DNA from 4 places in the Pseudoduganella lutea genome. Region 1 is predicted to be linked to each of the others. Evidence: riboswitches for the same ligand, from Rfam matches in the RefSeq annotation. Region 1 holds a riboswitch; each other region holds the start of a gene.
What was found. Region 1 has a riboswitch for cobalamin ahead of EWM63_RS25180 (TonB-dependent receptor). Riboswitches for the same ligand answer to the same signal wherever they lie in the genome.
Positions count from the first base shown of each region.

Region 2: linked by a shared signal. The riboswitch ahead of EWM63_RS03065 (cobaltochelatase subunit CobN) and the one ahead of EWM63_RS25180 (TonB-dependent receptor) in region 1 are both predicted to bind cobalamin.
Region 3: linked by a shared signal. The riboswitch ahead of EWM63_RS09205 (TonB-dependent receptor domain-containing protein) and the one ahead of EWM63_RS25180 (TonB-dependent receptor) in region 1 are both predicted to bind cobalamin.
Region 4: linked by a shared signal. The riboswitch ahead of EWM63_RS03740 (energy-coupling factor ABC transporter permease) and the one ahead of EWM63_RS25180 (TonB-dependent receptor) in region 1 are both predicted to bind cobalamin.

Region 1 covers NZ_CP035913.1:5,944,692-5,948,189, forward strand. Annotated here, with positions in the region: gene EWM63_RS25175 (TonB-dependent receptor domain-containing protein) at 1-1,138, shown strand, start outside; cobalamin riboswitch at 1,239-1,459, shown strand; gene EWM63_RS25180 (TonB-dependent receptor) at 1,575-3,498, shown strand, end outside.
Region 2 covers NZ_CP035913.1:738,155-741,652, reverse strand. Annotated here, with positions in the region: gene EWM63_RS03070 (DUF3526 domain-containing protein) at 1-731, shown strand, start outside; cobalamin riboswitch at 768-985, shown strand; gene EWM63_RS03065 (cobaltochelatase subunit CobN) at 1,054-3,498, shown strand, end outside.
Region 3 covers NZ_CP035913.1:2,176,212-2,179,709, reverse strand. Annotated here, with positions in the region: gene EWM63_RS09205 (TonB-dependent receptor domain-containing protein) at 1-1,280, opposite strand, end outside; cobalamin riboswitch at 1,352-1,582, opposite strand; gene EWM63_RS09200 (histidine phosphatase family protein) at 1,616-2,161, opposite strand; gene EWM63_RS09195 (adenosylcobinamide-GDP ribazoletransferase) at 2,152-2,916, opposite strand; gene cobT (nicotinate-nucleotide--dimethylbenzimidazole phosphoribosyltransferase) at 2,919-3,498, opposite strand, start outside.
Region 4 covers NZ_CP035913.1:908,850-912,347, forward strand. Annotated here, with positions in the region: gene EWM63_RS03730 (CbiQ family ECF transporter T component) at 1-633, opposite strand, end outside; gene EWM63_RS03735 (energy-coupling factor ABC transporter substrate-binding protein) at 627-950, opposite strand; gene EWM63_RS03740 (energy-coupling factor ABC transporter permease) at 947-1,627, opposite strand; cobalamin riboswitch at 1,741-1,950, opposite strand; gene EWM63_RS03745 (VWA domain-containing protein) at 2,035-3,348, opposite strand; gene EWM63_RS03750 (TadE/TadG family type IV pilus assembly protein) at 3,348-3,498, opposite strand, start outside.

The sequences.
Region 1 (3,498 bases):
TGCAAGCACCTACCTGAACTACGACGCCGCCAGCAATCCGACCACCCGCACCAGCGCGCCCAGCGGCGTGGCGCGCGGCATCGACTTCGACACGCTGACCTTGAACAGCCAGGGCACCTGGCAGGCCGGCGATGCGCACACGCTGACGGCCGGCTTCACCTACAAGAAGGAGAAGCTGGAGGACGGTGCCACGAGTGCCGTGAACGTCCATAACGCCGACACGGACGCATTCGTCACCATGGAGCGCTACCAGCTTTCCGCGTTCGCGGAAGACGAGTGGCGGCTGCGCGACGGCCTGGCGCTGACCACGAGCGCCCGCTACGACTACAACGAGCAATATGCCGGCCACTGGAGCCCGAAGGCCTACCTGGTCTACCGCGCCAGCGACGCGCTGACCGTCAAGGGCGGCGCCATCACGGGTTACAAGGCCCCGTCGCTGCGCAACGCGGCGCCCGATTTCTCCGCCACCTCCCGCGGTGGCGTGAGCATCGGCAACCCGGACCTGAAGCCGGAAACAAGCGTCAGCTATGAATTCGGCGTGGACTACGAACGCACCGACCTGGGACTCAAGGCCAGCGCCGTGGTATACCGCACCGATTTCGACGACAAGATCACGCGCTCGGCGGACTTCCTGTGCCGGCCGAACGTGCCGTGCTTCCATGGCGGGCTGGAATATCCCGCACATCAATACGGCTACAAGCAGACGATCAACGTGGACAAGGCGCGTATCCACGGAACGGAGCTCGCGCTGGACTACCGGTTCACGAACAACCTGTCGGCACGTGCGAACTACACGCTGACCGATTCCGAGCAGCTGACGGGGGCCAGCAAGGGCAGCCCGTTGAGCGACCAGCCGAAGCATGCCGCGAACCTGGGCCTGAACTACGACCCTTCGCGTGGCACGAGCCTGTGGGGCCAGGCGGCTTATACCGGCAAGTTCATCAGCACCGACCTGGCAACGGGCGCGGCCACGTCACAAAGTTATACCCTCGTCGACATGGGGATCGTGCACCGCCTGAAGCGGAACCTGACGCTGAAGTTCGGCATCTACAACGTGGCCGACAAGGAAGTCGCCAACAGCTCGAACGGCTATGTGGACGGGCGCCGTTACGCCACTGCCGTGAACTACACGTTCTGAACAGCCTCCAGCGCAGCGGGGCGCCCAGCCTCGCGTTCCAGTGACTTGCGCGAACAGCGCTTCCGGAAGGCGCTGACAAGCACCCATCCTTGCCTGTAGAATCCGCCCCCGAGTGAACGGTGTCCCGCCATCGACCGGTGGCGGGGTGAAACGGGAAGCCGGTGACGCGCGGGATCGCCATCCCGCCAGTCCGGCGCAGCCCCCGCTGCTGTAAGCCTGACGACCCGCCCCGACGCCACTGCGCTGCTCACACAGCGCGGGAAGGCAGGGCCGGGGAGGACGACGGCAAGCCAGAAGACCGGCCGGTCACGAAAAGAAGGCAGGGCACGGGGTGTGGCCTTGCCGTCGATCGTTTGTTTTCCCGTGCTGGCAAGCCATCGCGTGGCTGATGCCGCGTGCGGCGCACCTGCACGGCATATGCTTGCCGACCCAGTTCATGAAAATTCATCCGCTTCACACCAGGCTCCTGCCTGCCGCCCTTGCCGTCATGTCGTTTGCCGCCCATGCGGACGATCCGCCATTCCAGCGCGTGCTGGTCGAAGGTTCCCGTATCAGCCAGCTTGGCGAGGCCGACTCCGCCGCCGCCGGCACGGTCACCCAGAGCCAGCTGCAAGCCCGCACCACGTACCGGCCCGGCGAACTGCTGGAAGCCACGCCGGGCCTGGTGGTGAGCCAGCACAGCGGGGAGGGCAAGGCCAACCAGTTCTACCTGCGCGGCTTCAATCTCGACCACGGTACCGACCTGCGCACGGCCGTCGACGGCATGCCCGTCAACCAGCGCAGCCATGCGCACGGGCAGGGCTGGACCGACCTGAATTTCGTGATCCCCGAACTGGCCGGCCGGCTCGACTACCGGAAAGGCCCGTACTCGGCGACGGCGGGCGACTTCGCTTCCGCGGGCGCCACCGAGCTCACTTACGTCAACCGGCTCACGTCCGGCATTGCCAACATCACGGCCGGCCAGAACGGCTACGGCCGCGCGCTGATTGCCGCGTCGCCGGAACTCGGCAACGGCACCGTACTGGTCGGCCTGGAGGCGATGCACAACGATGGTCCGTTCACCCGCGGCGACAACTACCGCAAGGTCAACGGCGTGCTGCGCTACAGCGAAGGTTTCGAGAACAACGGCTACTCCATCACCGCCATGGCCTACCGCGCCAAGTGGCACGCCACCGACCAGATCCCGCAGCGGGCCGTCGATGCCGGCACGCTGGGCCGCTTCGATGCGATCGACCCCACCGACGGCGGCAGTGCGCACCGCTACAGCCTGTCGGGCAAGTGGCAGCGCAGCGACGACGACAACAGTGCCAGGGTATCGGCCTATGTGATCGCGAACCGGTTGGCACTGTTCTCGAACTTCACCTATTTCCTCGACGATCCCGTCAACGGCGACCAGTTCGCCCAGCCGGACCGCCGCGTGACATCCGGCTTCGACGCCAGCTATTCCTGGCACCATCACCGGGCCGACGTCGCATCGACGACCACCGTGGGCATCACCGCGCAGAACGACAACATCCACAACGGCCTGTATCGCACGCGGGCGCGCCAGGTGACCGGCACCACGCGCGAAGACCACATCGTCGAGACCAGCGGCGCCCTGTTCGTTGAAAACCAGACCCGCTGGAACGCCACGTTCCGCACGGTGGCGGGTCTGCGGGCGGACCGCTACCGCTTCGACGTCCACGGCGACAACGCCGCCAATGCCGGCACCGCCAGCGACGGCATCCTCTCGCCCAGCGTCAGCCTGGTCTTCGGGCCCTGGGCGCGCACCGAGTTCTATGTCAACGCCGGTACGGGCTTCCACAGCAACGACGCGCGTGGCACCGTGATCGCGGTCGATCCGAAGACCGGCGAACCGGCCGACAGGGTCACGCCGCTGGCCCGCACGCGCGGATTGGACCTGGGCGTGCGCAGCGAGTGGGTGCCGGGGCTCCAGTCGTCGCTGTCGCTGTACCGCCTCGACATGGATTCGGAGCTGCTGTTCGTCGGCGACGCCGGCACCACCGAGGCGGGGCGGCCGAGCCGCCGCCACGGCATCGAGTTTTCCAACTACTACAAGCCGGTAAAGTGGCTGTCGCTGGATGCGGATCTCGCCTACGCGCGGGCGCGCTTCCGCAACGCGGACCCGGCGGGCGACCGTATCCCGGGCGCGGTCGAAGGGGTCGCGCAGTTCGCCGCGACGGTCACGCCGACCGGGCCCTGGTCCGGCGCGCTGCGCCTGCGCTGGTTCGGCCCGCGCCCGCTGGTCGAGGACAACAGCGTGCGCTCAAAGGCCACGACAACGCTGAACGGCCGCATCGGCTACCGCATCGGCAAGGCCACCCACGTGGAACTGGAAGCGTTCAACCTGGCCAACCGGC
Region 2 (3,498 bases), 2.3 Mb from region 1:
TCCTGATCGCGGCCTACCTGGCTTTCTGGACGGGGCTGTCGATGGTCGTGTCCGCGCGCGGCTGGCGTTCGGTCACCAATGCCACCACGCTGATGGGCACCTGGGCCGTGCTGACGCTCGTGCTGCCGGCCCTGGCCAACGTGGCGTTGGTGCGCGCGATCCCGGTGCACCAGGGCGTGGACCTGATGCTGGCCCAGCGGCAGACCGTGCATGGCGCGTGGGAAGTGCCGCGCGATGAAACGATGCGCAAGTTCGTCGCCAGCCACCCCGAATGGCGCGACAAGGCGCACGTGCCGCCGGGCTTCCACTGGAAATGGTATTTCGCGTTCCACCAGGTGGGTGACGAAAGCGTGGCGGGGCAGGTGCGCGACTACCGCGAAGGCTTGCTGGCGCGCCAGGCATGGACCGGGCGGCTCGGCTGGCTGCTGCCGGGCGTGGGAGCGCAGGCCGTGCTGCACCGCCTCGCCGATACCGACCTGCCGGCGCAGCTGGCCTACCAAGACGAGATCGCGGCCTTCCATCGCCGTATCCGCGCGTTCTACTACCCGTACCTGTTCAATGAGCGGCCGTTCGGGACGGAGGATTTCGGCAAGCGGCCGGCGTTCGCGCCGCGCGCGGCCGATCCGCTGGTGCCATGGGGCGACGTGTTCGCTGTGTTCGTACTGGCAGGCGTCGTGCTGGGCGCGGGGCTGGTGGGGCTGCGTCGCCTGCGCGTGGAGGGCGCCGACTAAATGGGGCGGTGACAGCGCGGCTTGCTTGCAGGTAGAATCCCGTCTCGAGTAAACGGTGCCCTCCCGCCTGCCGGCGCGAGGGTGAAACGGGAAGCCGGTGACGCGGGGGATCTCCATCCCCCGCCAGTCCGGCGCAGCCCCCGCTGCTGTAAGCCAGACGAACCGGTTCCACCGCCACTGTGCCGCGCACGGGAAGGCATGAGCCGGCAAGAACGATGGCAAGCCAGAAGACCGGCCGTTTGCAATGATGTGCCGGGCCCGGGGTGTGGCCTGGCCTGTTGCGTTTCACGGCCGGTTCCTACTTTTGAGCATTTCTCCATTCTTGCGCGCGCTGCTTGCGCTGCTGTGCATCCTCGCCTGCGTGCGCGGCCATGCCGCCACGCTGTTCGCCATCGTCACGGAGCGTGCCGCCCCGGTGGCGATCGAGGCGGCGCACCGCCACCTGGCCCTGCACCCGAAGGACCGCATCGTGCTGCGCACGCCGGCGCAATGGATGGCGCTGGATGAGCGCGATGTGGCACGGCTCGTCGGCGGGGCCGACACGATCCTGGCCGTTTCGCTGTTCGGCGACCCGGCCGCGCGGCTGAAGGCGGCACTGGCACGCCATGCGAAGCCACGCACGGTCGTGCTGGCGTTCAATGGCGATGCGGGCCTCAGCCTGATGAGCCGCGATGCGCAGGGCGCCATGCGCGATTTTCCCGCCGAAACGCTGCGTGACCTGTCCACCGAGACGCCGCCGGCGGCGGCATTGCAGGCCGCGCAGGCGCATCCGGCGGCGCCGGGCTGGCTGGCCGCGCGCCGCGTATGGCAGGCCGGCGGCGTCGACAATACCGCGGCGCTGTTTGCGCACCGCCTCCATCCCGCCAGGCCGCTGGCCGCCCCGCAACCGGAACCGACGCTGCGCGTGCGCGTGGGGCGGCGCGAACTGCTTGACGCCGCCGCGTGGGGCAATGGCGCTCAGTTGGGGTTGAAGGCGCAGGCCGCCGTGGTGGTGCTGGACCTGTCGAACATGGATGGCGCCGTGCCGGCCGCCGTGTGTGCGCGCATCGAAGCGGCTGGCCAGCCCTGCGTGCAGGTCCTCACGCGGTGGGGCGGCGCGTCGCGCGAGGCGCTGGAGCGGCTGCCTGAACTGCTCGCCCCGGCGCGGCCGGCGGCGCTCGTGGTGCTCCAGGATTTCGTGGTGGGCGCGGCGGAAGGGCGCGAAGCCGTCGCCGAGGCGCTGAAATGCCTCGATATTCCCGTGTTCAAGGGCATACGGCTGTCCGACCGCACGGCGCTGCAATGGCGCCTGTCGCCGGACGGCCTGCCGCCGGACTCCGTGCAATACCGCGTGGCGTTGCCGGAACTGCAGGGCATCGGCCAGCCGATCGTGGTGGCCGCGCTGGGCAATGCGCAGCGGGACAAGGCGACCGGCATCGAGAACCGGCCGCCGGTCATGCTCGACGCGGAAGCGGAACGGCTGGCGGCCCGCGTCGTGCGCTGGCTGGCGCTGCGCGACAAGCCCAACCGCGACAAGCGCGTGGCGCTGATCTACTACAACCACCCGCCGGGTCGCCAGAACATCGGTGCCGACAACCTGGACGTGCCGGCCTCGCTGTTCGACATGCTCCATGCGCTCAAGGATGCCGGCTATACCGTGGGCGAACTGCCCGCATCGCCGGAAGCGCTGCTGGACCGGATCATGGCGCATGGGGTCAACCTGCCGGAAGACCGGGCCGCCCTGCGCGAACTGGCCGGCACCGTCAATACCGTGAGCGCGGCCGACTACGGCAAGTGGTTCGCCACGCTGTCGCCGCGCGTGCAGAACGAGATGACGAGCGGCCTGCTGGGGCGCCTGCATGCGGACGTGCTGGAGGCCGAGAAAGCCGGCGAGTGGGTGCTGGGCCGCAAGCAGGTGGACGTGATCGTCAAGGAGCTGCAGCACCTCGTCGAGGGGGCCGACCACCCGCAGCGGGAAGCGGCGATAAGCGACCTGGCGGCGCTGGGCGACGGCTACCGCGCCTGCCTGGACGTGCGCGCGCCGCGCCGCTGCAAGGCGTTGGCGCCGCTTGCGAGCAAGCTCGCCGGCTACGGCATCGAAGGCCTGAAAGGGTGGGGCAACGCGCCAGGCAGGATCATGGTCGACTCGGGGAAAATGCTGGTGCCGGGACTCGTGTTCGGCAACGTCTTCATCGGCCCGCAACCGCCGCGCGGCTGGGAAGTGGACGAGGAACTGCTGCACGCGAACACCAGCATCACGCCGCCGCACCAGTACCTGGGCTTCTACCACTGGGTGCGCGACCGCTTCAAGGCCGACGCGCTGGTGCACGTGGGGCGCCACTCCACCTATGAATTCCTGCCGGGCAAAGCGGTCGGCCTGGCAAGCGACGATTATCCCAGCCTGATTGCCGGCGACCTGCCGGGCATCTATCCGTACATCGTGGACGGCGTCGGCGAAGGCACGCAGGCCAAGCGGCGCGGGCTGGCCGTGATCGTCGATCACCTGACGCCGCCGCTGGCCAGCACGCCGCTGTACGACGACCTGCTGGCACTGCGCCAGGTGGTGGAAAGCTACGAGGCGGCGAACTCCGAATCGCTGAAGACGCAGGCGGCCAGCCTGATGCGCGAACGCGTGGTGGCGCTGAACCTGAAGGCGGAACTGGAAGCATCGATGGCCGACGTGCTGGCGGTGCGCGGCATCGGCTACGACGCGGCCGACGACGATCTGCTGGCGCACGAGATCGGCCATTACCTGACGAAGCTGCAGGAGAAATTCATGCCGCACGGG
Region 3 (3,498 bases), 3.7 Mb from region 1:
GGCTTGTTGTCCTCGTTGCCGTAGCTCGGGTAGTACAGTTCGTTGAACGACGGTGCGCGGAAGCTAGTAGCGAAGCTGGCTTCGGCGCGCAGCGCACTGGTGAAGCGGTAGCCGTAGCCGATCGAGCCAGTGGTCTTCGAGCCGTATTCCGAGTTGTTATCGTGACGCACGCCCACGTTGGCCAGGTGCGCGCCACGCTTCAGGCTGTAGTTGGCGGCAAACGCGTTGGTGTGGCGCGCGCGGTTCAGGGCGGCGGTCGAGCCGTCGAGTTCTTCCTTGCGGTGTTCGTACAGCACTTGCAGGTTGTCGCTGCCGATGCGGAAATCGTTCTGCACCGTGAACGTGCTGGTCGTGGTGTCGATCTGGCTGGAACCGAACGGACCCACGTCATAGAATGAACCGGACTTGTCGCGCGACTGCGAAGCCTGCACCAGCATCGTCCAGAAGGGCAGGAACTGGTTGCGGGCGTAGATGCCCACATTGCTCACCTTTTGCGTGCTGTAGGCATCGAAGTTCGCGTCGTCGTAGTCCGATTCGGTATCGGTGTACAGGAACATGGCGCCCAGTTCGTGGCCGGGGGCCAGCTTGTAGGCCACCTGGCCGGCCGCGCTCTTGCGATCGTAGCCATCGTCGTCGGGATCGAAGCTGGAACTGGGCCGGCGCGTGGCCGAGAAGCCGTCCGAACGCTCCTTCGAGACGGAGAACGCGTAGCTCAACTGGTTCGTGCCGCCGGAAACGGAGGCATCGGCTGCGAACATTTTATCGCTGCCGCCGCCGACCGAAGCACTGATGGATGGCGCGCCTTCGCCTTTTTTCGTGAACAGCTGGATCACGCCGCCGATCGCATCGGCGCCGTACAGCGTGGACAGCGGGCCGTACACGATCTCGATACGGTCGATGGCCGACAATGGAATACCGTTCCAGCTGGCCGAGCCGGTCGAGGCGGAGGCGATGCGGATGCCGTCCACCAGCACCACGCTCTGGTTGCCGTTCGCGCCGCGAATGAACACGTTCGACGCGGCGCCGGGGCCGCCGTTGCGGGTAACTTCGAGGCCGCGCTGGCGCTGCAGCAGTTCGGTGATGGAGCCGGCGCCGGAGTTGGCGATCTGCTCGGCCGTGATCGTGACGGTATCGCTGATCACTTCGCTGGCCAGCTGCGGGGTGCGGGTAGCGGTGACGATGATCGAATCGATGGCGGTGGCCTGGGCGTGGGCGGCCGGCGCGGCAATGGCGAGCGCCAGCGACGCGAGCGCCGCCTGGGATGCTACGGAAGAGGTCATGGCAAATCTTTGTAAAGTAGCAACCGGCCAACGTCCCCGCAGGCCGGATTGAACAGAGCCGCACGCTGTGCGTGGCTCCACCTGGTTTGGCCGGTATCCGGGCTGGCGGGCATCACCGTCCGACCTTCCCATGCGTTTGCACAGTGGTTGTCGCGGACGGCTGCCGCGGCGAACTTCGCGCGCGGCTGCCTGCTTACCGTTGCGGGGGCAGCATACGTTGGCCGACCATGGTCAGGCTTCGTATTTCCCGTTTAACTGCGCTCGAGGACTCGAACGCGGGCACCAAAACCGCGCAATTATAAGGTATCGCGGAGGGGCCGGTATCATGAAAAGATTCAGTAAAGACCCAGGCGGTGGGTTTCGCCGTAGCCGATGCGGTGCGCCTTCGAGGCGGCGGCGAGCGCGGCCTGCCCGGCTGGCGTGCCGTCGGCCAGCGCGGCAAACAGGCGCATGGTGCCGGCATGGCAGATGACGATGGCACGCTCGGCGCCGTGCGCCCGTATCGCGTCGAGCGCGGCCGCAACGCGCAGGGCCACCTCGAACACGGTCTCGCCGCCGCCGGGCCGGTAGTGGAGCAGGTCGGCCGCCCAGGCGTCGACATCGGCGCGCGGGATATCGTTCCAGCTGCGCCCTTCCCAGCTGCCGAAATCCATCTCGGCCAGGCGGGCATCAAAAGTGACGCTGGGCGACAGCAGCCGGGCGAGGTCGGCACAGCGCCGCAGGGGGCTGGAAAAAACGGGGACATCGCCCGGCAGGCCGCCGGCACGGAGCGATGCATGCACGCGGGCCAGCTCGTCCGGATCGGCCGGCAGGTCGCTGCTGCCGTAGCAGATGCCTTCCGCCACGACCGGGCGCGGATGTCTGACGAGAATCAGTTCCATCGCGCCAGCACGCACAGGTAGAAAGCCGCTTCGGCCATCTGCTGGACCGCACCGAGGCAATCGCCCGTGTAGCCGCCAAGCCGTTGGCGCAGCTTGCGAGCAAACCACAACGTGACGAACACCATCGCCACGATGCCGAGGACGATGCCGCGCCAGTCGAGCCAGCCCAGGCCCCCGGCTGCTGCCACGGCCGGCACGCAGCACAGCGTGGCGATGGCGAACTCGGTGCCGGTCATTTGTTGCGCCATCGGCTTGGCCTTGCCCTCGGCGCGGGCATAGTCCATGCGCCAGATCAGGCTTGCCGCCATCAGCCGGGACAGCGGATGCGCTACACATAAAGCAGCGACCGTCGCGAGCGGTGAAAGGTGTGCCAGCGCGGCGCATTTGATGGCCAGCAGGAGGAGGATACCGATCGCGCCATAGGCGCCGATCCGCGAATCCTTCATGATTTCCAGCGCCCGTTCGCGCGTCAGGCCGCCCCCCATGCCGTCGCAGGTATCGGCGAAACCGTCTTCATGGAAGGCGCCGGTGAGGTAGATGCCGGCTGCGGTGGACAGCAGCACGGCGATCGCCGGCGGCAGCACTTGCGCGGCGGCCCAGTAAACGGCCGCCACGATGACGCCGACGACGAGGCCCACCAGCGGGAAGTAGCGCGAGGCGTGGTGCAGCCAGTGCGGCTCGAACCCTACCCAGCGGGGAATCGGCAGGCGCGTGAAGAATTGCAGCGCGATGAAGAACAGCCGCACCTGCAGCATGTTCAGCGCTTTCCGCTGACCTGGGCCGATGCGAACGTGGCCATGCGGTTCAGGAAATTCACCGCCGCGTGCAGCAGCGGCAGGGCGAGCGCGCTGCCGGTGCCTTCGCCCAGGCGCAGGTCCAGCTGCAGCAGCGGCTTGCCGCCGAGCGTTTCGAGCAATTGCCGGTGGCCATTCTCGTTGGAGCAGTGCGCGAACACGCAGTAGTCGAGGATCGGCGGCCGCAGCCGCGCGGCCACGAGCAGGGCGCTGGTGACGATGAAGCCGTCGATCAGCAGCACCATGCGGCGCTCGGCCGCGCGCAGCATGGCGCCAGCCATCATGGCGATCTCGAAGCCGCCGAACGTGGCCAGCACGTCCAGCGGCGCCGTCACGCCGGCATGGCGTGCGGCGGCCGCCTCGATGACGCGCGCCTTGTGCAGCACGCCTTCCGGTGTCAGCCCGGTGCCGGCGCCCACGCACGCCACGGCCGGGATGCCGGCCAGCTTGTGCATCAGCGCGGCGGCGGCCGTGGTATTGCCGATGCCCATTTCGCCGAAGCCGATCACGTTGCCCGGCAGCGTATCGACGAGCGCCGCCCCG
Region 4 (3,498 bases), 2.5 Mb from region 1:
CAGCGTGCCGGCATACGAGCGCGCGTCCGCGGCCGTCTGCAACGCCGCCGCGCGCAGCCATACCTGCTGGGCGACGTGGCCGGCCAGCAGCCCGGATGATCGAAAGCCATGGCGCCAGCCGCGATAGCCCAGGCGCGCGCGCTGCGCATCGACCCCGTCGTCCCAGGCGCGGCGCAGCACGAACAGCATGCGGTAGCACAGCGCCATCAGGTCGAGCAGCGTTTCCGGCGTGCGCAGGCGGCGCAGCAGCGACAGCAGGTCGGGCAGCGGCGTGGTCAACGTAAAACCCAGCAGCGCGGCCAGCACGGCCAGCGCGCGACACCCCGCCTGCGCCGCCACCGGCACCATCGCGGCATGCCAGTGCCAGTCGCCATGCGCGTCGGGTCCGATCGGCATGGTGGCGCACGCCAGCAACAGGAAACCGAGGGGCGCCAGCGCCGCCGCCAGCCATGCGCGCAGCGGCACGCGCGCGCCAACCAGCGCGGCAAGGGCCAGCAGCAGCGCCAGCAATGCCAGCGTGCCGGGCCGCTGCGCGATCCATGCGGCGGCGATGCCGGCCAGCGCGAACAGCGCCTTGGCCGACGGCGCCACGCCGCGCCAGCGGTTCGCATAGGCGGTCGTTTCGATCAGCATCGGCGATCACCATCGGATTCACCGCCGGCGGCGCGGGCACGCTCGCGTCCTACCGACAGGCCGAGCCAGTAGCCGATCACGCCCGCGCCCAGCGCCGCCTGCAAGGCGAACAGCAGCGAGGCGATCTCGCCGCTGGCCGGCTCGAACACGGGCGCGAACCACGGTTGATATCCTGGCGCGATCGTGCCGATGGCCTGGCGCGCCAGCTCGTCCGCCCCGCCGAACGCCGCCTCGCCGGCAAGCCACAAAGGCAGTACCGACAGCAGCACGATCGCCGTCCATGCCAGCCACGTGCGCGGCCTCATTTGCCATCTCATGTGCGCTCCCTGGCACAGTGCGCGAACACGGGGGCATTGCGCTGCTCAGGGCCATGGAAGCGGGCGATGGCATTCACCACCAGCACCGTCAACAGTCCTTCGCTGATGGCGATGGGTACCTGGGTCAATGCAAAGATGCCGGCGAACCTGGCCAGCGAAGCGGCCATGCCGCCCACCGGGTCGGGAAACGCCCAGGCCAGCTGCAGCGATGTGGTGCCATACGTGGCCAGGTCGCCGAGACAGGCGGCGGCGAACACGGCAACGGAACGCGACATGCCCAGCGCGGCGGCGGCGCGGAACACGCCGTACGCAATGAAGGGGCCGACCACGGCCATCGAGAATACGTTGGCGCCCAGCGTCGTCACGCCGCCATGGGCGAGCAGCAGCGCCTGGAACAGCAGCACCACGAAGCCGACGGGCACCATCGCGGCGGGGCCGAACAGCAGTGCGCCGAGCCCCACGCCGGTGGGATGCGAACAGCTGCCCGTGACCGACGGCAGCTTCAGCGCGGAGAGCAGGAACGCGAATGCGGCGGCGACGCCGAACAGCATGCGCCGTTCCGGGTGCAGGCGCAGGTCGCGCGCCATCGCGCGCAGGCCCACGGCCAGGAAACAGGCGGAGACGGCCGACCAGCCCAGCGCATGCGCAGGCGGCAGGAACCCTTCCATGATATGCATTCGAAACCTCCCGTCGAATGGTCCATAAGAGCACCAGCGGGAGATGAAAAGACGGTCGAGACGGGGCCAGGCACGGCGCCGCTTCGACAGCGGCTTCCCGTCACCCCGGGGAATGGTGCTGACTTGCTTGGGCCGGTATTCTGGCTCGCCGTCATCCTTCATCCGCGCCTTCCCGCGATTAATCGCAGTGGCTAATAGGCGGAATCCGTCAGGCTTACAGCAGCGGGGGCTGCACCGGAATGGCCGCGCGTGGCGGCTTCACCGGTTTCCCGTTTAACGCCCTCCCCGAACGGGAAGAGCGCACCCAAGCGCGCATAGTAACCGAAATGCATTGCGATGGCATAGCATTTTGGTACCGCCGCTCGCGTGGTGCGAAGGCGGCGGGCACGGGGGGCGGTCGCCGCGCGTTATTTGGAAATGCGCAGGATGGCCGACGCCAGCTTGGAGAAGCATGGTGTCAGGTCGGCCTCCGTGGCCGCGTAGCAGTACATGCCGACGTTCTTGTTGGCGTTGTAGCAGCGCGATGGGCCATCGGCCACGTTGGCCATGCATTTCAGCACGGCTTCGCCCGTTTCGCCATCGGCGTTCTTGTCCTTCAGTCCTTCGCCCATGCCCAGTGTGAACACGAAGATGTTGTCATCCCGTGCCTTGGCCGCGACAGCTTCGGCCAGGTTGCGCGCGGCGTTGCCGACGTTCTGCTTGAACTTCGTTGCATCGCCGATATCCTCCACTACCGGGCGCGGCGACAGGGTCTGGACTTTCCACTCCGTGGAAGCCGTATCGACGGCGTTGTAGTACTTCGGCAGCTTCTTGAGCGTGTTCCATGCCTGGCTGCTCAGCGTGCAGGCATTGCTGACATATTCGTACTGGGCGTCCAGCCGCAAGAGCCCCACCCCGACCGAGTCGACGACACCCGGCCTGTTGCAGGTGCCGAAAGGCAGGTTGACGCCGAACGACGTGGGTGCGCCGTCCGAGAAGAACACGATCACGCGCAGGCTGGATCGGTTAAGGGGCGGGATCGCGTTCAGGTCATCGCGCGCGCGTCGCATCCCTTCGAACGACGAAGTGCCGCCGTCGAAAACAAAGCCCGAAATGGTCGACAGCATCGCGTCGCGCTGGAAGCCACGGGCCGACTTGAAGATCGGATAATCCATCACGGCACCGGAAGAAAAATGCACCAGCCCGACCCGGTCCTGCGTGACATTGAACTTGTTCAGGAAGCTCTTGGCCGATGTCCTGACCGTTGGACCTACATCGATCAGTGATCTGGACGTATCGATCACGAACGCCATGTCCAGGTCCCGGCGCACGGTCTGCGCAGAGGCGACGGGTGTCAACGATTTGAAACCCATCAGCTGCATGATCGACACGGGCATCGGCGCATCGGCCTTCACGTCGATCGTCACCTCGCCCGCGTTGAACACGACCGAGGTGCTCAGCAGCTTCGGCCTGGACATCAGATATGACGCGGGAATGTTCGCTTCAAAGAACTGCTTCGCCGCCGCCTGCGCGCTGGCCGTCTGTTCCGACTGCGTGTTCCCGGCCGTGACGGCGCGCGCCCCGGCCAGCGCGGCCGAGTCGACGGCCGCGTTCAGGCGTGCCTTGACCAGGTAGGCCAGGCCCGTGTCGATGGCGAGACCGGCCACGGCCAGCAGCACCATCATGCCCAGCGCGACCATGATGGCAACGGCGCCGCGCTGCCGTTTCAGGAGTGGAGTCATCAGAATATCGTCATCGAATACAGGTCAGGCCCGAAGGTGGGCACGTTGAACTGGCCAGTCAGCAGCATGTCGAAGTTGTAGAAGGTTTCAACCACGTACACCACCTCGCCGTCGTCCAGCTGGCCGTTCATGATGGTGGTGCCCGGCCGC